DNA from 3 places in the Pseudokineococcus sp. 5B2Z-1 genome. Region 2 is predicted to be linked to each of the others. Evidence: predicted binding sites of a transcription regulator. Region 2 holds the regulator's gene; each other region holds the start of a gene.
The links. The regulator LexA, encoded in region 2, represses DNA repair genes until DNA is damaged. The targets are predictions, from matches to a motif close to TCGAACANNTGTTCGA.

Region 1: a site for LexA is predicted at 5,108-5,123, ahead of WDV85_RS15685 (glycoside hydrolase family 127 protein). Genes of this name have one in related genera too.
Region 3: a site for LexA is predicted at 1,864-1,879, ahead of WDV85_RS02770 (HNH endonuclease signature motif containing protein). Genes of this name have one in related genera too.

The regions. Positions count from the first base shown of each region.
Region 1 is NZ_JBBHZG010000007.1:152,444-159,195, reverse strand. It holds gene WDV85_RS15705 (beta-galactosidase) at 1-1,457, opposite strand, end outside; gene WDV85_RS15700 (APC family permease) at 1,537-2,844, opposite strand; gene WDV85_RS15695 (aldose 1-epimerase family protein) at 2,991-3,896, shown strand; gene WDV85_RS15690 (LacI family DNA-binding transcriptional regulator) at 3,933-4,958, opposite strand; gene WDV85_RS15685 (glycoside hydrolase family 127 protein) at 5,149-6,752, shown strand, end outside.
Region 2 is NZ_JBBHZG010000003.1:312,990-319,741, reverse strand. It holds gene hflX (GTPase HflX) at 1-1,320, shown strand, start outside; gene WDV85_RS10000 (ATP-dependent DNA helicase) at 1,448-3,550, shown strand; gene WDV85_RS09995 (UdgX family uracil-DNA binding protein) at 3,660-4,331, shown strand; gene lexA (transcriptional repressor LexA) at 4,425-5,141, opposite strand; gene WDV85_RS09985 (LysM peptidoglycan-binding domain-containing protein) at 5,739-6,290, shown strand; gene WDV85_RS09980 (NCS2 family permease) at 6,405-6,752, shown strand, end outside.
Region 3 is NZ_JBBHZG010000001.1:658,975-665,726, reverse strand. It holds gene WDV85_RS02775 (immune inhibitor A domain-containing protein) at 1-1,625, shown strand, start outside; gene WDV85_RS02770 (HNH endonuclease signature motif containing protein) at 1,881-4,385, shown strand; gene WDV85_RS02765 (alpha/beta fold hydrolase) at 4,547-5,422, opposite strand; gene WDV85_RS02760 (hypothetical protein) at 5,986-6,336, shown strand; gene metG (methionine--tRNA ligase) at 6,406-6,752, shown strand, end outside.

The DNA of each region.
Region 1 (6,752 bases), on a different contig from region 2:
GGCCAGACGGCGCACACCCCCGACCGCAGCGTGACGGGGCGGCTGGGCAGGACGACGTCGCCGTCATCGAGCTCCACCCGCAGCTGGACCCCGGGCAGGTCCGGCAGGGGCTCGGCCGCCGGTTGGTGGTGGTTGAGGAAGAGGTGCCCGCCCCGCGGGGTCCCGCGGTAGGACCAGCGAGGCGCGCCGTCGGCCGCGGGCGCCACGACCACCGCCGAGCCCAGCAGCGAGGCGCCCGCGCGCTCGAGGAAGAGGTGCTGCTGGCGCAGCAGGTGGTAGTGCTCGCGAAGCTGGCCGTGCGCCCCCACCGGGGCGCCGTAGTCGTAGTCGAGGGCGGGGAGGTCGTTGGGGTACCCGGTGGCCTGGGACTCCTGCAGGGATCCCGTCTCTCCCACCACCTGCGTGCCGCCGTGGAAGAGGTAGTACCCCTGCCACGCCGAGCCGCTGCCGAGCTTGACGAGGGCGAGCGCCGCGACGTCCTCCGGGTCGACGAGGGGGCGGCGGTGGTAGGCGGGGACCATGCCGGCGCCGAGCTCGCACGTCACCCAGGGGAAGCGCTCGTCCTGCGGGCGCGGGACCGCCGCGCTCGTGCGCAGGTCCGCTCCCACCGTGAGGTCGTCGCGGACGGTGGAGAAGGCGTAGTGGGTGCGCCCGAAGTCGGGCCACCCCTCGTCGGCCTCCGCCCAGAAGCCGTCCGGGTAGCCGGCGTAGATGGGCAGCAGGTCCTCCGGCAGCCGCGCACCGCCCCAGGCGGTCGCCGTCCACAGGGGCGCGACCAGCCCGGCCTCCTCGGCCGCGGCGCGCAGCCACGCCAGGTGCTCGGGGTCGTCGTAGAGCTCGTTGTCCGCCTGGATCCCGACGACCGGCGCGTCCGGCGTCGCGTCGGTCCGCAGGAACTCGCCCACCTGGCCCGCGACGGCGGCGAACCACGAGCGGACGAGCTCCTGGTAGCGCGGGTCGTTCGTCCGGTGCCGCACGTCCAGCGCCTGCAGCCAGTCGGGGAAGCCCCCGTGGCGGGCCTCCCCGTGGACCCAGGGCCCCACGCGCAGCACCACGAGGAGGCCGTGCCGGGCGGCCAGGGCGAGGAAGCGCCGCACGTCGCGGTCACCGTCCCAGCGCAGCGCGCCCCGCCGCTCCTCGTGCACCGACCAGATGAGGTAGGTCGCCACGACCCCCACGCCGCCGGCCTTCATGACCAGCAGCTCCTCCTCCCACCGGTCGGCGCGGTCGCGGCTGAAGTGGTACTCGCCCATGACGGGGAACCAGGGACGGCCGTCCCGGGTGAGGCAGCGGTCGGTCAACGACACGGCGCCCGCTCGGTCCGGGGGCTCGCCCATCCGCGCGTGCGCCGCCACGCCCTCGCGCGCGGCCGGGGGCGCGACGGCGCGCAGTGAGGAGACCACGGTGCGGGCTCCCCCTCGCGGGTCGGCGCGGGCGTCCGTCGTCTCCTCGCTCACGACCGCTGGACGCTACGGCCGCTCGCGCCCGGCCGGAAGGGCGTACCGGCGGCTCACCTGGACGATCCGACGGTGGGCCTCATCCCCGGCGCCCCTGCGCCGACCGCCGGCCGGGCCCCGCGAGCCGTCGCAGCACGACGCCGACCGCCAGCACGCCCGCGCCCGCCACGACGGAGGCGAGCGGCAGGGCGAGCGCCAGGACGACGCAGCCGGCGGCCCCGACGACGGCGACCGCGCGCGGCGCGAGCCGGTGCTCGCGGGTCTGGGTCAGCGCCGAGAGGTTGGCGACGAGGTAGTAGACGAGCACCCCGAAGCTGGAGAAGCCGATGACCTCGCGCAGGTCGCCGAGGAGGACGGCGACGGCGACCACCGCGGCGACGGCCACCTCGGCGTGGTGGGGCACCCGGTGGCGCGGGTGCACGGCCGCGAGCCAGCGGGGCAGGTCGCCCTCGCGGGCCATGGCGAGCGCCGTGCGGCTGATCCCGGCGAGCAGCGCGAGGAGCGCGCCGCAGCAGGCGGCCACGGCGCCGACCCGCACGAGCGCCGAACCGCCCGGCCACGGCCCGGCCGCCACCACCTGCTCGAGCGGCGCCGCGGCCGAGGCCAGCGCGGCGGGGCCGAGCGCCCCGAGGGCGGCGGCCGCGACGACGGCGTAGACGACGAGCACCGCCGCCAGGGCGAGCAGCACCGCCCGCGGGATCGTCCGCTCCGGCGCCCGCACCTCCTCGGCGAGCGTCGTCACGCGCGCGTAGCCCGCGAAGGCGAAGAAGAGGATGCCGGCGGCCTGCAGGACCCCGCGCCAACCGCCGTCGCCCGGCGCGAGCAGGTCGTCGAGCGGGGAGCCCGCGACCGGCGCGCCCCCGCGGCCGGTGACGCCCGAGACCACGACGAGCGCGAGGGCGAGCAGCACGACGACGAGCAGCACGCGCGCCGCCCGCGCGGTGCGCGTGACGCCCCGGTAGCCCAGCGCCGCGAGGGCGACGACGAGGACCGCCGCCGCCGGGCGCTGCCACGGGCCCGGGACGGCGTAGGCGGCCGCCGCCAGGGCCATCGCCGCGCAGCTCGCCGTCTTGCCGACGACGAAGCCCCAACCGGCGACGTAGCCCCACCACGGCCCGAGCTGGCGCCGTCCGAAGAGGTAGGTGCCCCCCGACGAGGGGTGCTGGACGGCGAGCTGGGCCGACGACGTCGCGTTGCACGCGGCGACGACCGCGGCCACGGCGAGGCCGACGAGCAGCCCCGCCCCCGCGGCCGCCGCGGCCGGCGCGAGGGCGGCGAAGACCCCGGCGCCGAGCATCGACGAGACGCCCACGACGACGGCATCGCCCGTCCCCAGCTGCCGCCGCAGGCGCGGCGCGCCGCCCGCGCCGTCCGCGCTCGTCGTCACGCCCGCCTCCTGGAACTCCCGCCGAGGGCGGACGTCGTAGCCCTTCTCCGCCGTCGGCACGGCTGCCGGCGGAGGAAGGCTACGAAGTCCGGGAAGACGGGCGGTGACGGCGCGGTGGACGGCGGGTGGCGCGCGAGGATGGCGGCATGGACGAGGTGCGCATCGCCAGTGACCGGCTGTCCGTCGTCGTCGCCCGCCACGGGGCCGAGCTGCAGTCGCTGCGGTGGACGCCGCCGGCCGGGGACGGCGGCCCGGGCGGTGACGACCCCCTCGAGCTGCTGTGGCAGGCGGGCCCGGAGTGGCGGCGCCACGCACCGGTGCTCTTCCCCGTGGTCGGGCGGGTCGCGGACGACGAGGTCGTCGTCGACGGCCGGCGCCACCCCATGGGGCAGCACGGCTTCGCCCGGGACAGCGACTTCGAGCTGCTCGAGGCGTCGCCGTCGCGCGCCGTCCTGCGGCTCGTCGACGACGGGTCCACGCGCGAGCACTACCCCTTCCCCTTCTCCCTCGTCGTCGCCTACGACGTCGCCGGCGACGCGCTGTCGGTCCGCTGGACGGTGAGCACGCACGGCGACGAGCCGCTGCCGTGCTCCCTCGGCTGGCACCCGGCGTTCCGCTGGCCGCTCGTCGACGGGGTCGCCAAGGCCGACCACGTCGTGCGCTTCGCCGAGCCCGAGCCCGACGACGTCCGCGGGGTCCGCGACGGCCTGCTCACCGAGCCGGTGCCGACGCCGGTGCAGGGCGACGTCCTGCCCCTGTCGGAGGGCCTGTTCGCCGACGACGCCGTCGTCATGGACCAGGTCCGCAGCCGCACCGTCCGCTACGGCGCGCCCGGCACCCCGACGGTCCGCCTCGACGTCGAGGGCTTCCCCCAGCTCGGCGTCTGGTCCAAGCCCTCGGGCGCCGACTTCGTCTGCCTCGAGCCGTGGGCGGGCCTGGCCTCGCCCGAGGGGTGGCAGGGCGAGCTGCGCGACAAGCCCTACGGCCAGCACGTCGCGCCCGGCGGGGTGCGCGAGGCGGCCTGCACGGTGACGGTCGAGCCGCCGGTCTGACGCGGCGGGACCGCCGGTCGCCGACCCCCGACGACGTCAGGCCATCGTCGAGCCGCGGACGACGAGGTGCGTCGGGAGCACCGTGCGCCCGGGCGAGGGCCTGCCGTCCACCGCCTCGAGCAGGAGCCGGGCCGCGGTCCGGCCGACCTCGTGCATCTCCAGGCCCACGGTCGTCAGCGGGGGCCGGCTGGCCAGGGCCATGACGTCCCAGTCGTCGAAGCCCGTGACGGCGACGTCGTCCGGCACGGCGCGGCCCAGCTCGCGCAGGCGGTCGCAGGCGCCCCGCGCCACCTGGTCGCTGCCGCAGGTGATGCCGTCGAGGTCGGGCGCCGCCCGCAGCAGGAGGTCCACCGCGCGCCGCCCCCACTCCTCGCTCCACGCCCCGTGCAGCGGGTCGGCGACGAGCGGCAGCCCCGCGGCGAGCGCCGCGTCGCGCACCGCGTCCGCGCGGGCGCGGGCGGAGGCGTGCGAGCGGGCTCCTGTCACGTGGCCGACGCGCCGGCGCCCGAGGCTGTGCAGGTGGGCCAGCGCCGCGGCCGCGCCGCCCCGCTCGTCGACGACGACGCTCGTGTCCTCCTCCCGCGACGACGGCTGGAAGGCGTAGACGACGGGGACGGCGACGTCGACGGGCGGCCGCGGGTCGGTGCGGCGGCCGGTGACGATGACGCCGTCCACGCGGCGCGAGGCCAGCGAGCGCAGGTGGTGGCGCTCGCGCAGGGGGTCGTCGCGCGTGTCGCAGAGCAGGACGGCGACGTCGCCCGCGCCCAGGGCGTCCTCGGCGCCCAGGACGACCGGCAGCGTGAAGCGGCCGATGCTGTCGGTGGTCACGAGCCCCACGGTGAAGCTGCGGCCGGAGGACAGCGCCCGCCCCACGCCGTCCGGCGTGAAGCCCAGCTGCTCGGCGGCGCGGCGCACGCGCGCCCGGGTCTCCTCGCGCAGCTGCCCGGTGCCGCTCAGCGCCTTCGACGCCGTCCCGGGGGCGACGCCCGCCAGCGCCGCCACGTCGACGATGCGCACGGGCCGCGCCGCGGCCGCCCCCGGGCCCCGCGAGCTGGTGACCACCCCGACCCCTCCCCGCGGCACGGGCGTGCCGCCGTGCCGCGCTCTCGCGCGGCCCCCGGCGCCGGGCGACCGCCCGCCGTCCCGGGAGTGTAAGGACGCGCAGCCGTGGGGCCTTGCCCGGACGCGCACGGCGGGTCTACGGTCACCGCAGGAAAACGTGTTCTGAGCGTTCCGCGATCGAGGGAGATCCGTGGCCACTGCAGCAGACGTCCCCGCCCGCACCGGTGCAGCCACCGCGGGCCCGGCAGCCCCCAGCCGGGGCACCACCCCGCTCGCGCCGGTGCCGCCCGGCCGGGCCCGGGTCGAGGGCGGGTGGTGGGCCGACCGCCAGCGCGCGAACGCCGAGCGCGCCCTCCCCGAGGGCCGCCGGCACCTCGAGGAGTGGGGCAACCTCGACAACCTGCGGATCGCCGCCGGCGCCCCCGGCGAGACGCGCGGGCCCGTCTTCATGGACTCCGACGTCTACAAGTGGCTCGAGGCCGCCGCCTGGGAGCAGGGCCGCGCGCCGTCGGACCGGCTGCTCGCCGACATCCACGAGGTCGTCGCCGTCGTCGCCGCGGCCCAGGCCGAGGACGGCTACCTCGACTCCGTGGTGCAGGTGACGGGCGGGGCCGTCGACGGCAGCGGAGGCCCCCGGAGCCGGTACGCCAACCTCCCCTGGAGCCACGAGCTCTACTGCGCGGGGCACCTCTTCCAGGCGGCCGTGGCGCTGTCACGGGCCACGGGCGAGCGCGACCTCCTCGACGTGGCGGTCCGGCTGGCCGACCACCTCGTCGAGGTCTTCGGCGACGGCGAGGGGCAGCTGCGCGACGTCGACGGCCACCCGGTCGTCGAGATGGGCCTCGTCGAGCTGTTCCGCGAGACGGGCGACCGCCGCTACCTCGAGGCCGCGCGGTGGCACGTCGAGGCCCGCGGCCACGGCCTCGTGGCCGCGCACGGGCACGAGCCGACGTACTTCTCCGACCGGGTCCCCGTGCGCGAGGCGACGACGGTCGAGGGCCACGCCGTGCGCGCCGTCTACCTCGCCGCCGGCGCGACCGACGTCGCCGTCGAGACCGGCGACACCGAGCTGCTGGCGGCGCTGAGCACCCAGTTCGCGCACATGCTCGCCACGAAGACCTACGTCACCGGCGGCCTCGGCTCGCGGTGGGACGGCGAGGCCTTCGGCGACCCCCACGAGCTGCCCTCGGACCGGGCGTACGCCGAGACGTGCGCCGCCATCGGCGGCGTCCAGTGGGCCTGGCGGATGCTGCTCGCCACCGGTGACGCGCTCTACGCCGACGCGCTCGAGCGGATGCTCGCCAACGGCTTCGCCGCCGGCGTCTCCCTCGCGGGCGACGAGTACTTCTACGTCAACGCCCTCCACGTGCGGGACGGCGCCCACGCGGACCACGAGCGCAGCCCCGCCCGCGGCCGGCAGAGCTGGTTCGGGTGCGCCTGCTGCCCGCCCAACGTCATGCGGACCCTGTCGAGCCTCGACGGCTACCTCGCCACGACGGACGCCACGGGCGTCCAGCTGCACCTCTTCGCACCGGGGCGGGTCGACGTCGACCTCGAGGGCGGACCGCTGCGCCTGCGCGTGGAGACGGGCTACCCCGTCGACGGCGAGGTGCGCGTGCGGGTCGAGGAGGCGCCGCCCTCCGCCGCGCTGTCCCTGCGCGTGCCCGGCTGGGCCGAGAGCGCGACGCTGCGGCGCGGGGACGCCGCCGAGGACGTCGCGCCGGGGACCTACGCCCGCGCGGAGGGTCTCGAGGCGGGCGAGGAGCTCGTGCTCGTGCTGCCCGTGCGGCCCCG
Region 2 (6,752 bases):
GGCCTCGGCAGCCACTCCTCCGAGCTGCAGGACGTCACCGAGGTCGAGTACCGCCAGCTGCGGCTCGAGCGCGTCGTCCTCGCGGGCCTCTGGACCTCCGCGAGCGTCGAGGAGGCGGAGGCGTCGCTGCGCGAGCTGGCCGCCCTGGCCGAGACCGCGGGCTCGGCCGTCCTCGACGGCGTCCTGCAGCGGCGGCCCACGCCCGACCCGGCGACCTTCCTCGGCTCCGGCAAGGCCGGGGAGCTCAAGGGGATCGTCGCGGCGACGGGCGCCGACACGGTCATCTGCGACGGCGAGCTGTCGCCGTCGCAGCGCCGCGGGCTCGAGGACATCGTCGGCGTCAAGGTCATCGACCGGACGGCGCTGATCCTCGACATCTTCGCCCAGCACGCGAAGTCCAAGGAGGGCAAGGCGCAGGTCGAGCTGGCCCAGCTCGAGTACCTGCTCCCGCGCCTGCGCGGCTGGGGCGAGTCGATGTCCCGCCAGGCCGGTGGTCGCGTGGCCGCGGGCGCCGGGATCGGCTCCCGCGGACCGGGCGAGACGAAGATCGAGCTCGACCGTCGCCGCATCCGCACGCGGATGGCGCGCCTGCGCCGGCAGATCCGCGAGATGGCGCCCGCCCGTGAGACGAAGCGCTCGCGGCGCCTGGCCGGCGGCGTGCCGTCCGTGGCGATCGCCGGGTACACCAACGCGGGCAAGTCGAGCCTCCTGAACCGGCTCACGGGCGCCGGGGTCCTCGTCGAGGACGCGCTCTTCGCGACCCTGGACCCGGCCGTGCGCCGGGCCCGCACCCCGGACGGCCGCGACTACGTGCTCGCCGACACCGTGGGCTTCGTGCGCCACCTCCCCACCCAGCTCGTCGAGGCGTTCCGCTCGACGCTGGAGGAGGTCGGCGGGGCCGACCTCGTCCTCCACGTCGTCGACGCCTCGGACGTCGACCCCGAGGGCCAGGTCACCGCGGTCCGCTCGGTGCTGGCCGACGTCGGGGCGCTCGACGTCCCCGAGCTCGTCGTCCTCAACAAGTGCGACGCCGCGAGCCCCGAGGCGGTGGCCCGTCTGCGCTCGCGCCTGCCCGGCGCGGTCGTCGTCTCCGCGCGCACGGGGGAGGGGCTCGAGCACCTGCTCGACGTCGTCGCCGAGCGGCTCCCGCACCCGGAGGTGGACGTCGACGTCGTCGTGCCGTACACGCGGGGCGACCTCGTCTCCCGCGTGCACCGCGCCGGGGAGGTCCTCGAGGAGGAGCACACCGGCGAGGGCACGCGGCTGCGCGCCCGCGTCGGCGAGCACCTCGCCGCCGAGCTGCACGGCGTCGCGGTCTGACGCCGTCCGGACCGCCCGACGGCCCGTCCCCCCGCGCGGGGGGCGGGCCGTCGCCGTCCGCGGCGGCCCTCCGCCGCGCCTGTGGAGGCGTCCCGCCGGGGCGCCCGGGGCGACCTACCCTCGGCCGGTGACCTCCGCAGCCGCCGACCCCGACGTCGAGCCCGGGACGGGCGTCGCCCCGGGGAAGGCGGACAGCGCTCCCGCGGACGTCGACGCGCTCCTGTCCTCGGCCGTCGCGGCGCTCGGCGGCACCCGGCGCGAGGGCCAGCACGTCATGGCGCGGGCCGTCGACGCCGCGGTGCGCACCCGCGAGCACCTGCTCGTGCAGGCGGGCACGGGCACCGGCAAGTCGCTGGCCTACCTCGTGCCCCTGGCGCGCCGGGCCGTCGAGTCCCGGCGGCCGGTCGTCGTCTCGACCGCGACGCTGGCGCTGCAGAACCAGGTGGCGGCCCGCGACCTGCCGCGCCTGGCCGACGCCCTCGAGCCCCTGCTCGGTCGCCGCCTCACGTGGCAGGTCGTCAAGGGCCGGGCCAACCACCTCTGCGTCCACAAGCTCGACGGCGGCTTCCCCGAGGACGACGGGCTCTTCGAGGCGCCGGCGCCGCTGCCCGGCCGGTCGGTGACCGGAGGGGCCTCGAGCCGCCTCGGCCGCGAGGTGGTGCGGCTGCGCGAGTGGGCCCGGACGACGGAGACCGGCGACCGCGACGACCTCGTGCCCGGCGTCAGCGAGACCGCCTGGCGCCAGCTCGCCGTCACCGCGCGCGAGTGCCTCGGCGCCAGCCGGTGCCCGCAGGCGCAGGAGTGCTTCAGCGAGCGGGCGCGCGAGCGCGCCCGCGAGGTCGACGTCGTCGTCACCAACCACGCGCTCCTCGCCATCGACGCCTTCGAGGGGCGCTCCATCCTCCCCGAGCACGAGGTCCTCGTCGTCGACGAGGCGCACGAGCTGGCCGACCGGGTCACCTCCGTCGTCTCGGCGCAGCTGACGGCGGCCTCGGTGGCCGCGGCGGCGACCCGGGCGCGCCAGGCGGGGTCGGACACCGCGCGCCTCGACGCCGCGGCCGAGGACCTCGGGGTGGCGCTCGCCGACGTCCCCGAGGGCCGCTTCGCCCGGGGTCTGCCGGAGCTCGTCCACCTCGCCGTGGCCGGCGTCCGCGACGCCGCCCGCGAGCTCGTCGGCCAGCTCAAGCCGCCGCCGGGGGAGCGGCCCACGGAGGCGCTGGCCGGTGCGCTGGCGGTCGCCAAGGCGGCGGTCGGCGAGGTCCACGAGGTGGCGGAGCGGATGACGTCGGCGCCCCGCGACGGCACCGGTCACGACGTCCTGTGGCTGTCGGTCTCCGACCTGTCCTCCACGCCGTCCGCGGCCCGGCGCATGCTGCACGTCGCGCCGCTGCAGGTGGCCGGCCTGCTCCGCGAGGCGCTCTTCGCCGAGCGGACCGTCGTGCTGACCTCGGCCACCCTCACCACGGGCGGCACCTTCACCGGCGCCGCGCAGTCGGTCGGCCTCGCGCGCCCTCCCGCCGCGGGGGAGGACGCCGGCCCGGGCCCGAGCTGGGACGGGCTCGACGTCGGCAGCCCCTTCGACTACCCCCGCCAGGGGATCCTCTACCTGGCGCGCCACCTGCCCGTGCCGGGGCGCGAGGGCGCCGGGACGCCGGTCGTCGACGAGGTCGTCGAGCTCGCCCGCGCGGCCGGGGGGCGCACGCTCGGGCTCTTCTCCTCCCGGCGGGCCGCCGAGGCCGCCGCGGAGGTGCTGCGCGAGCGCCTCGACGTCCCGGTCCTGTGCCAGGGGGACGACGTGACGCCGACCCTCGTGCGGGAGTTCGCGGCCGACCCCAGCAGCGTCCTCGTCGGCACGCTGTCGCTGTGGCAGGGCGTCGACGTCCCCGGCCCCTCGTGCCAGCTCGTGACGATCGACCGCATCCCCTTCCCTCGGCCCGACGACCCGCTGCTGTCCGCGCGCGCCGAGGCCGTGGCCCGCGCCGGCGGCAACGGTTTCCTCGCGGTCTCGGCCCAGCACGCGGCCCTGCGCCTGGCGCAGGGCGCGGGGCGTCTCGTGCGCTCGACGGCCGACCGCGGGGTCGTGGCCGTCCTCGACCCGCGGCTCGCGACCGCCCGGTACGCCGGCTTCCTGCGCGCGAGCCTGCCGCCGCTGTGGGCCACGAGCGACCGCGAGGTCGTCATCGGGGCGCTGCGCCGGCTCGACGCCGCGGCGCGGGCTGCGGAGGGCTGAGGGACCGGAGCAGGGGCGCCCGGAGCAGGGGCGCTCGGAGCGGGGGCGCCCGGAGCGGGGGGCGCCGCCCTGCGAGGCGCGCCGGGGCCCGCCGACCTAGCGTGCGGGCATGGCCGCCGCTGCCCGACCCGACCGTCCCGGAGCCGCCGAGTGGGTGCCGCAGGACCCCGCCCTGCGCGACGTCGAGCACCTGCGGGCCGCGGCGCGCGAGTGCCGCGGCTGCGAGCTGTGGGAGCCGGCGACGCAGGTCGTCTTCTCCGCCGGATCCCCCTCCGGCCGGATGGCCCTCGTCGGCGAGCAGCCCGGGGACCAGGAGGACCGCCGGGGCGTGCCCTTCGTCGGGTCCGCAGGGCGGCTGCTCCAGGCCGCGGTCGAGGAGGCGGGCATCGCCCGCGAGGACGTCTACGTCACCAACGCCGTCAAGCACTTCCGCTTCACGCAGAGCGCTCCGGGCAACCGCCGCGTCCACGCCACGCCCGACGCGGGCCACGTCACCGCCTGCCGGCCCTGGCTGGCCGCCGAGCTCGCCGCCGTCGACCCGGACGTCGTCGTCGTCCTGGGCGCGACGGCCGGTCGCGCCCTGCTCGGCCCGTCCTTCCGCGTGACGAAGGAGCGCGGCCGGGTGCTCGAGCGGGAGACGAGCCGGGGCCCCAAGCGCTTCGTGGCGACCATCCACCCGTCCGCCGTCCTGCGGACCCCGGACGACCAGCGCGAGGAGGCCCGCGCCGGACTCGTGGCCGACCTGCGGGTGGCCGCCGAGGCGCTCGGGCCGACGGCCTAGCCGTCCGCGCCCCCAGCGCCCCGGCGGCCGAGGGCGGAGCGTCCCGGCGCCCGAGGGACTGCACCCCGGGCCGTCGCCCCCGGGTCGCCCCGCTCAGACGCTGCGCAGCACCGCCACGACCCGGCCGAGGACGACGGCCTCGTCGCCGGGGATGGGCTCGTAGGCGGCGTTGCGCGGCAGCAGGCGCACGTGGCCGTCGCGCCGCTGGAACACCTTGACGGTGGCCTCGCCGTCGATCATCGCGGCCACGACCTCGCCGTTCTCGGCGACCGGCTGCTGGCGGACGACGACCCAGTCCCCGTCGCAGATGGCGGCCTCCACCATCGAGTCGCCGGCGACCTTGAGCAGGAAGAGCTGCCCGTCGCCGACGAGCTGGCGCGGCAGGGGGAAGACGTCCTCGACCGCCTGCTCGGCGAGGATCGGCCCGCCCGCCGCGATCCGTCCGACGACCGGCACGTAGGTGGCCGCGGGGCGCGCGTCGCCGGCCCCGGTCTCGTCCGGAGCGCCGGCGTCCGCCGCGGCCTCGTCGGGGACGGCGCGCAGCAGGGGCTCGCCCCCGGCCGCCGCGCCGCGCGAGCCCGGTACGACGACCTCGATGGCCCGGGGGCGACGGGGGTCGCGGCGCAGGAAGCCCTTGCGCTCGAGCGCCGCCAGCTGGTGCGCGACGCTGGACGGGCTCGTCAGCCCGACGGCCTCCCCGATCTCCCGCATGCTCGGGGGGTAGCCGCGCCGCTCGACGGCCTCGCCGATGCACTCGAGCACCTTGCGCTGGCGCGCGGTGAGGCCGTCGACCGCCGGCGCGTCGGGCATCTCGACGACCGTCGCCCCGGAGCCCTCGCCCGCCCGGTCCTCGCCGGCCCCAGCGCCGTCGGCTGCCTGCTGCCGGCCGTCCTGCTCCTCGTCGCCGCTGCGCCGCGCCACGTGGCCTCCCGAGCTCGGTGTCGGCGACCGCCCTCGTGCGGGACGCCGTGCCGGCCAGGGTAGGGAGACCGCACCACATGATCAAACACCTGTTCGAGCGTGTCGCGTGCGGATCTCGCGGTGCGGTGGGGCGCCGCGGGGCCTCGGGCGCGACGGTCGGGCGCGACCGTCCGGACCTCTCGCGCGGTCGTTCGGAGGGTCGGGGTGGCCGTGGCGCACGGCGGGCGGCGCCCGTTGTCGGTGGTCGGTGCTGGAGTCGTGCACGTCGGCGGGGCGCCCGTCCTCCTCGGGGGCCGGCGCCCCTCGCCGGGTCCGGTCGAACACCTGTCTGGACGCCGGGCCGCCACGCTGGTACAACATCGCACAGACGTTCGACCGACAGCGCGAGCCGTCGGCCCTCCCGGGCCCCCGGCGCCGCAGCCGCCCTCGACACGCACGTCCGCGGAGCCTCCGGCAGGAGGGGCCGTGGTCCTCCCGGAGGTCACCATGAGCGCACTGGTCCTGCTCCCGCCGCTGGGCGCCCCCGCGCGCAGCCCGCGCTCGGGCGCTCGACGTCGCCACCTGTCCCTCGTCCCGGCGCCCCGCCGCGCACCTCGACCCGTGCCGGCCGTGCGCCGCACCGCGCCCGTGGTGGCGCCGGCGCCGGTCGCCGAGCTGCCGGTCCCCGAGGCACCGGTCGGGGCGGCGGGATCGTGCCGGCCCCGCCGCCGCCCGGTCGCCCTCCGCGTCACCCGGCGCGGGCGCCTGGCGCTCACGGTCTCGGTGACCGTCCTGCTGGCGGCCGGGGCCGTCCTCGCCCTGTCGGCGGGCTCGCGCCCGGCGCCGGCCGCCGCCGCGCCCGCGGTCGTCGCGGCGGCGCCCGTGGCCGAGGCCCCCGCCGAGGTCGTCGTCCTGCCGGGCGACACGCTGTGGTCCATCGCCGACGAGGTCGCGGCGCCGGACGAGGACGTCCGTGACGTCGTGCTGCGCCTGAAGGAGGCCAACGGCCTCGACTCGGTGGCGCTGGCGGTGGGGGACCGGATCCTCGTCCCCGCCTGAGGCGCCCCCGGGTGGCGCCGCGGCGGCCCCCGCTCTGCCAGAGTGGCGCCGTCAGCGCCAGCTCCGCCGCGGCGGCGGCGGAGCCGTGCCCGCGGCTCGTCCCGCGGAGGCCGCATGAGCCGCACCGACCCCGACCCGCAGGCCACGACCGACGGCGTACCGCTCGGGGGGCGGGTCGACCGCTTCTTCGGGGTCACGGCCCGTGGCTCGACCATCGGCCGGGAGGTCCGCGGCGGCCTCGTGACGTTCGTGGCCATGGCCTACATCGTCGTGCTGAACCCGCTGATCATCGGGACGGTGCCGGACTCGACGGGCACCTACCTCGGGGGCGGCGACGCACCCGACCTGCCGGCCGTGGCCGCCGTGACCGCCCTCGTGGCGGCGGTCATGACGATCCTCATGGGCCTCGTCGGTCGCTTCCCCCTCGGCCTGGCCGCCGGGCTCGGCCTCAACGCCTTCATC
Region 3 (6,752 bases), on a different contig from region 2:
CCGCGGGCATGAGCGACGAGGACATCGCCGCCGAGCTGGCCGAGTTCGACCAGCAGGACCGCTACGACTTCGACGGCGACGGCGACTTCAACGAGCCCGACGGCTACATCGACCACTTCCAGATCGTCCACGCGGGCGGCGACGAGTCCGACGGCGACCCGACGTACGGCGAGGACGCCATCTGGGCGCACCGCTGGTACGCCTTCGGCACCGACCAGGGCGCGACGGGGCCGGAGACCAACAAGCTCGGCGGCACCCAGATCGGCGACACCGGCATCTGGGTGGGCGACTACACCGTCCAGCCGGAGAACGGCGGCTACTCCGTCTTCGCCCACGAGTTCGCCCACGACCTCGGTCTGCCGGACGACTACGACACGACCGGCAAGGCGAGCAACAACGTCGAGTACTGGTCGCTCATGGCGCAGAGCCGCCTCGGTGCGGAGGGCGAGCCGCTCGGCTCCCGCGCCGGCGACCTCGGCGCCTGGGAGAAGCTCCAGCTCGGCTGGCTCGACTACGAGGTCGTCCCCGCGGGCCAGAAGCGCACCATCGACCTCGGCCCGCAGGAGTACAACAGCGCGAAGGCCCAGGCCATCGTCTCGGTGCTCCCGGACAAGGAGGTGACGACCCAGTTCGGCGCCCCCTTCGCGGGTGAGAAGCAGTGGTGGTCCGGCCGCGCCGACAACCTCAGCAGCACGATGACGGCGACGGCGGACCTGCGGAGGGCCACCACCGCGCAGGCGACGCTGAAGGCCCGCTGGGGCATCGAGGCCGACTACGACTACCTGTACTTCCAGGCGTCGACCGACGGCGGGAAGAACTGGACGTCCCTGCAGGGCACGGTCGACGGCGCCGCCTTCGACACGGACAGCTCGGACGCCCCGTCCCTCTCGGGCATGCACCCCGAGTGGGGCGACGTCGTCGTGCCGCTCGACGCCTACGCGGGCCAGCGGGTGCAGCTGCGGATGCTCTACCGCACGGACGGCGGGTACACCGAGGCCGGCTTCTTCGCCGACGACATCGCCATCACCGCGAACGGCCGCACCGTGTTCAGCAACGGCGCCGAGAGCGTCCCGTCGGTGCTGGCGCTGGACGGCTTCACCGCGGTGGGGGCGAGCCAGACGAAGGGCTACGACAACTACTACATCGCCGGTCACCGCAGCTACGTGAGCTACGACCAGTACCTGCGGACGGGGCCGTACAACTTCGGCTTCGGGAGCGCGCTGCCGGACTTCGTCGAGCACTTCCCGTACCAGGAGGGGCTCCTCGTCACCTACTGGGACACGTCCATGGCGGACAACAACGTCAGCGACCACCTCGGTGAGGGGCGCAACCTCATCGTCGACGCGCACCCGCGGCCGATCTACAACCTCCAGGGCAAGCCCTGGCGGACGCGGATCCAGTCCTACGACGCGCCCTTCGGGACGCAGCCGGTGGACTCCTTCACCCTCCACGTCGACGGGCAGCCGAGCTACATCCGGGGGCAGAAGCCGGCGCGGGTGTTCGACGACACGAAGAAGTTCTTCTTCGAGGAGTTCCCCTCGCAGGGCGTCAAGCTCCCCGCGGTCGGCGTGAAGATGCGCGTCGTCTCCGAGGACGGCACGTCCATGCGGGTCCGCGTGAGCTGACCCTCCCCCGCCCGGGCGACGGCCCGGGCTCAGCACGGACCGAGGGCCCGGCGGCGTCTGCCGCTGGGCCCTCGGCCGTCCTCGGCCCGCCTCCGGGGCCCGGGGACGGGTCGGTCCGCGGACGTCGGGGCGCGCCGGCCGTCCGGCGGTGTCCGGTGGTCGCGCACAGGTTCGTGGAGCGGGGCGTCGTCCACAGGCCGCGGGGCCGTGGGGGCGTTGTCGGACCCCGCCCCTAGTCTGGTACACGTGTTCGAGATGGGCGGGTGCGGGGCCGAGGGGGACGACGCCGTCCTGCCGTGCGCCTCGCCGTGCGCCGGTCGTGGCGCCGGCGCCCCTGACGTGACCGGTGCTGGCGCGGGCCAGGGCGGCGGTGTCGTCGAGCTGGGGGGTGAGGTCGGTCGGGTGCGGGCGGCGGTGCGGGTCGGGGCGCTGGGTCGGGTGCAGGCGGTGGTCGCGTTGGAGGCGGCGCGGTCAGTGGCGTGGGCGGGGCTGCTGCGGCAGGTCGCGGCGCTGGTGGACGAGGTGTCGGTGTCGGGTGGGCCGGCGGCGCCTCGGGCCGGCGGCGGTGACGGCACCGGCGGGGGTGACGGCGCCGGCGACGGTCAGACCGGTGTCGCGATCGCGGACCGTGGTGCCGGTGCAGGTGCAGGTGCCGGGATGGTCTCGTTGCCGATGTCGGGGTCGGGGCGGGATGCGGGGGTGGCGTTCGAGGCCGCCGCGGCCGAGCTGGCGGTCGCGCTGGTGGTGCCGCTGCGGCGGGCGCAGGACGTGGTCGCCGAGGCCCTGGCGGTGACGACCCGGCTGCCGGTGACGCTGGCCGCGTTGGAGGCGGGGCGGATCGACCCGCAGCGCTCCCGCCTGGTCGCCGAGGAGACCCTCGCCCTGTCCCCGGTGCACGCCACGACGGTCGACGCGGCCCTGGCCGCCGACCTCGGCCCCCTCACGACCCCGGCGCTGCGGGCGCGGGTGCGTCACCTCGTCGCGACGACCGACCCCGAGGCGGTGCGGCGGCGGGTGCGGCGAGCGACCTGCGCCCGCGGGGTGCGCCTGTTCCCGGTGGACGACGGCATGGCCCAGCTCGTCGCGACGGGCCCGGTGCTGGACCTGGCGTGCGTGTTCGAGCGGCTGACCACCACGGCCCGGGCGCGGGCCGGGGAGCACGGCAGGGTCGACCCGCACGCCGCGACGTCCGCGGGCCTGGACCCCCTCGCCCTGGGCGACGCGGCTGCGGGGTTGCCGGACCGGAGGGGTATCGACGCGCGCCGCTTCGACGCCCTCGTCGACCTCGCCACCACCACCGACCTCACCACCACCGACCCGGCCACCACCACCGACCTGGCCACCACCACCGACCTGGTCGCCGGCGCCGGCGCTGGTGCCGGTGCCTGGGCGGGTGCTCGCGGTGGGGCTACGGCCGGTGCGGACGCCGCCGGAGCCGGGCGCTCGGTCCCGGTGAGCAGCACGGTCACGACGCGGGCGCGCAGCCCCCACGGCCCGCAGGTCACCGTGGCCCTGACCAGCCTGCTCGGCCTGGACGACGACCCCGCCCAGCACCCCACCCTCGGACCCCTCCCCGCGGTGGCCGTCGCCGAGCTCCTCGCCGCCGGGCACCGCTTCCGCCGCGCCCTGACCGCCCCGGTCACCGGCCACCTCGTCGGCCTCGACGGCCACCTCCAGACCCCCGAACCCAGCACCACCACCACGACAGAGACGTCGACAGGGACGCCGCCCGACCCACCGCGGAAGGGCCCCCGGAGCGCGCCCGCCCGACGCGGCCGCACAGCGGCGATCACCGTGCGCGTCGACACCCCCGACACCCCCGACGACCCCGCGCCGTCGCCACTGGAGTCGCCGCCATCGACACCGCCGCCCACCAACCCCGCCAGGACCGCAGCCGTAGCCGTAGCCGGGACGGCAGCCGCGCCCGCAGCCGCAGCGGCGGCCGGGACGACAGCCGCGCCCGCAGCCGCAGCCGGGAGGACAGCCGAGGACGCGCCGCCGCCCTCGCCACCGCCACCTCCTCCGTCGAGACCGGTGACGGTGGCGGGCTCCTCGTCGACCTCGCGGCACGCCTCGCTGCGCCGCGCCGCCCGACGGTCCGCCTGCTCCTACGCCGCCGCGACCGGCGGACCCGGTTCGTACACGCCGACCGAGGCGTGCGCCCGCTGGGTGCGCACCCGCTCACCCCGCTGCCAGGCCCCCGGCTGCCGGATGCCCGCCACCCGCTGCGACCTCGACCACCGCACCCCCCACGCCACCGGCGGACCGACGTGCCCGTGCAACCTCGACGTCCTGTGCCGGCGCCACCACCTCGCCAAGCACCACTGCGGATGGAAGGCCGTGCCCATGACCGACGACGCCCGCGACCCCGGCCTGGCCTGGATCACCCCGCTCGGCCAGGTCGTGGACGTCCCGGCGCAGCCCCTGCTGCCGCGCCCCGCGCCGCCTGTCACCGACGCCGTCCGTGCCGCGATGAGGGCCGAGTCCGCGGCCGCGGCCGCGCTCGAGGAGCGACACCTCGGCCCCGCGCGCTACCCCACCCGCGACTCCGCCGCCCACGACCTCGACCGGGTGCACGCCGAGCTCGCACGCCAGCAGCAGGAGCTGCGCCGGCGTCCCGGTGGTGACGGATGGCGGTCTTCCAGCGGTCGCGGAGGCGCGGCGTCGGCAACCAGAGACTCGAGCACGGCGTCGAACGAGGTGGACGGAGCGCCGGCCCACGAGCACGACGCGTGGGGGGACGGTGCGCCGCCGTACTGACCGCTGCTCCTCGTCGATGACGACGACCGCGCACGACCTCGCCGCGGTCGGGGGGGTGGTGCGAGGGGTGGGGTGGGCGTCGTCGGCGGGGACCGGCGCCGGCGTGGGAGGCCGGACGCGTGCGTCGCAGGCACGCGACGACGCGACGAGCGCGTCGAGCACTAGGACGGGGCGCCGTCGGCCTCCACCGAGGCGAGGAAGCGCTCGAGGGTGGCGGTGAAGACCTCGGTCTGCTCGGAGTGGACCCAGTGCCCGGCCCCCTTGACGCGCACCAGCCGGGTCGAGGGGAAGAGCTCCTGCATGCGGGAGCGGTCCCGGTCGAGGACGTAGTGGGAGGTGGCCCCGGCGACCCACAGCACCGGGCCGTCGAAGACCGCGCCCTCCGGCGGCTCGGGGAAGCCGCGCAGCACCTCGAGGCCCTCCCGCAGCACGGGCAGGTTGAGCGCCCACCGCCAGGAGGGCCCTCCGTCGCCGTCACCCCGCTCGCGCAGCAGGCTCTGGAGGAGGAACCCGCGCACCGCGTCGCTGGGGACGACGTCGCGCAGGGCGTCGTGCGCCTCCTCGCGGCTGCCGAGGCGGTCGAGGTCGATCGCCCGCATCGCGTCGATGTAGTCGGCGAAGGGGGAGGCCTCCTCGTCGGGGTCGTCGGTGCGCCCCCCGGCGAGCGGGTACTCCACCGGGGCGATGTCCACGACGACGAGCGCCCGCACCAGCTCGGGGCGTCGGAGGGCCAGCTGCATCGCGACCTTGCCGCCCATCGAGTGGCCGACGAGGACGACGGGCTCGCCCAGCTCCTCGAGCTCGACGGCCACCCCCTCGGCCATGGCCAGGTAGTCGACGCGCTCGGACCGCGGGGAGCGCCCGTGGTCGGGCAGGTCGAGGACCGTCACCCGCCGCGGTCCACCCGCGAGCGACCGCGCCACCGTCGCCCAGTTGCGGCCCTGCCCGAAGAGCCCGTGCACGAAGACGACGCGAGGACCCTCCTCGCCGACGGTGCTGGCGGCGAGCCGGTCGGGGGGTGCGGGGGGCGGCGCCATGACGCCGATCCCACCAGACCGGCACCGGCGCCGCAGGGGGGCCGGGGTGGCGGGAGGGCGGGGCGCCGGGGTGCCGGGGTGCCGGGGTGCCGGGGTGCTCGAGTGAAGGGGGGGCGCCGAGTGCCGGGGCGCCGGGCGGCGGTCACGAGCGGAGGCCGGGTGCCCGCGGACGCGCCGGGAACCGGAGGGGCGCGCCCGTGCGTCCCAGCCCCGTGACCCTTCCCGCCGGCCGCCCGGTCCCCTCCGCTGCTGATGCCCACTCGCGTGACGCGGTGAGCCGTGACGCCGAGACGCGTGGCGCCGGGAGCCGTGGCGCGACGGCCCGGCCTGCGACGGCCCGGCCCACGGCGACCCGGCCCACGGCGACCCGGCGCGCGGCCCTCCCGGCGGTCGTCGCCGTCGCCGCCCTGCTCGCCCTCGTCGGCTGCGGCGCCGACGACGCGGGGCCGGGGTCCCCGGCGGCCGGCTCGGCGACGAGTCCGGCGCCGACCTCCGGCGCCCCCGACGAGGGTGCCGCCACGTCGACCGGCGCTCCGACGACGAGCGGCCCGACGATGGGCGGCATGACGACCAGCCCACCGGAGCCCGGCGACGAGCCCGGCGCCACCTCGCCGTCCTCGTCACCGCGCCCGAGCGGCGGCAGCCTCCCGCTCCTGCCTCGTCCGACGGCACCGCCCACGGCGCCGACCGACGTCCCGCGCCCGACCGTCCTCGTCGGCGAGGTCGTCGAGCCCTCGGCAGCCGGCTGCGTCGAGATGACGAGCGGCGGCCAGGTCTTCTCCCTGCAGCTGCCCGCGGGCGTCGAGGTCTCGGTGGGCGACCGCGTCCGCGTCACGGGCACGCCCCGCCCCGTCGAGCGCGGGACCGCCTGCGCCGGGACGCAGGTCGTCGTCACGGACGTCGCACCCGCTTGAGCCCGGGGGCGCGCGACCGCCCCGTCGGCGGCGGCGGGGGGCGGCCGGCGCCGTCACTACGCTGGCGGCATGACGCACGTCCTCGCCGCGGTGGCCTGGCCCTACGCCAACGGCCCCCGCCACCTCGGTCATGTCGCCGGCTTCGGCGTCCCCTCCGACGTGTTCGCGCGGCAGCAGCGCATGGCGGGCCACGACGTCCTCATGGTCTCGGGCACCGACGAGCACGGGACGCCGATCCTCGTGCAGGCCGAGCGCGAGGGCGTGACGCCGCAGGCGCTGGCGGACAGGTACAACCGCGTCATCGCCGAGGACCTGCAGGCCCTCGGCCTCTCCTACGACCTCTTCACCCGCACGACGACGCGCAACCACTACGCCGTCGTGCAGGAGATGTTCCGCACGGTCCACCGCAACGGCTA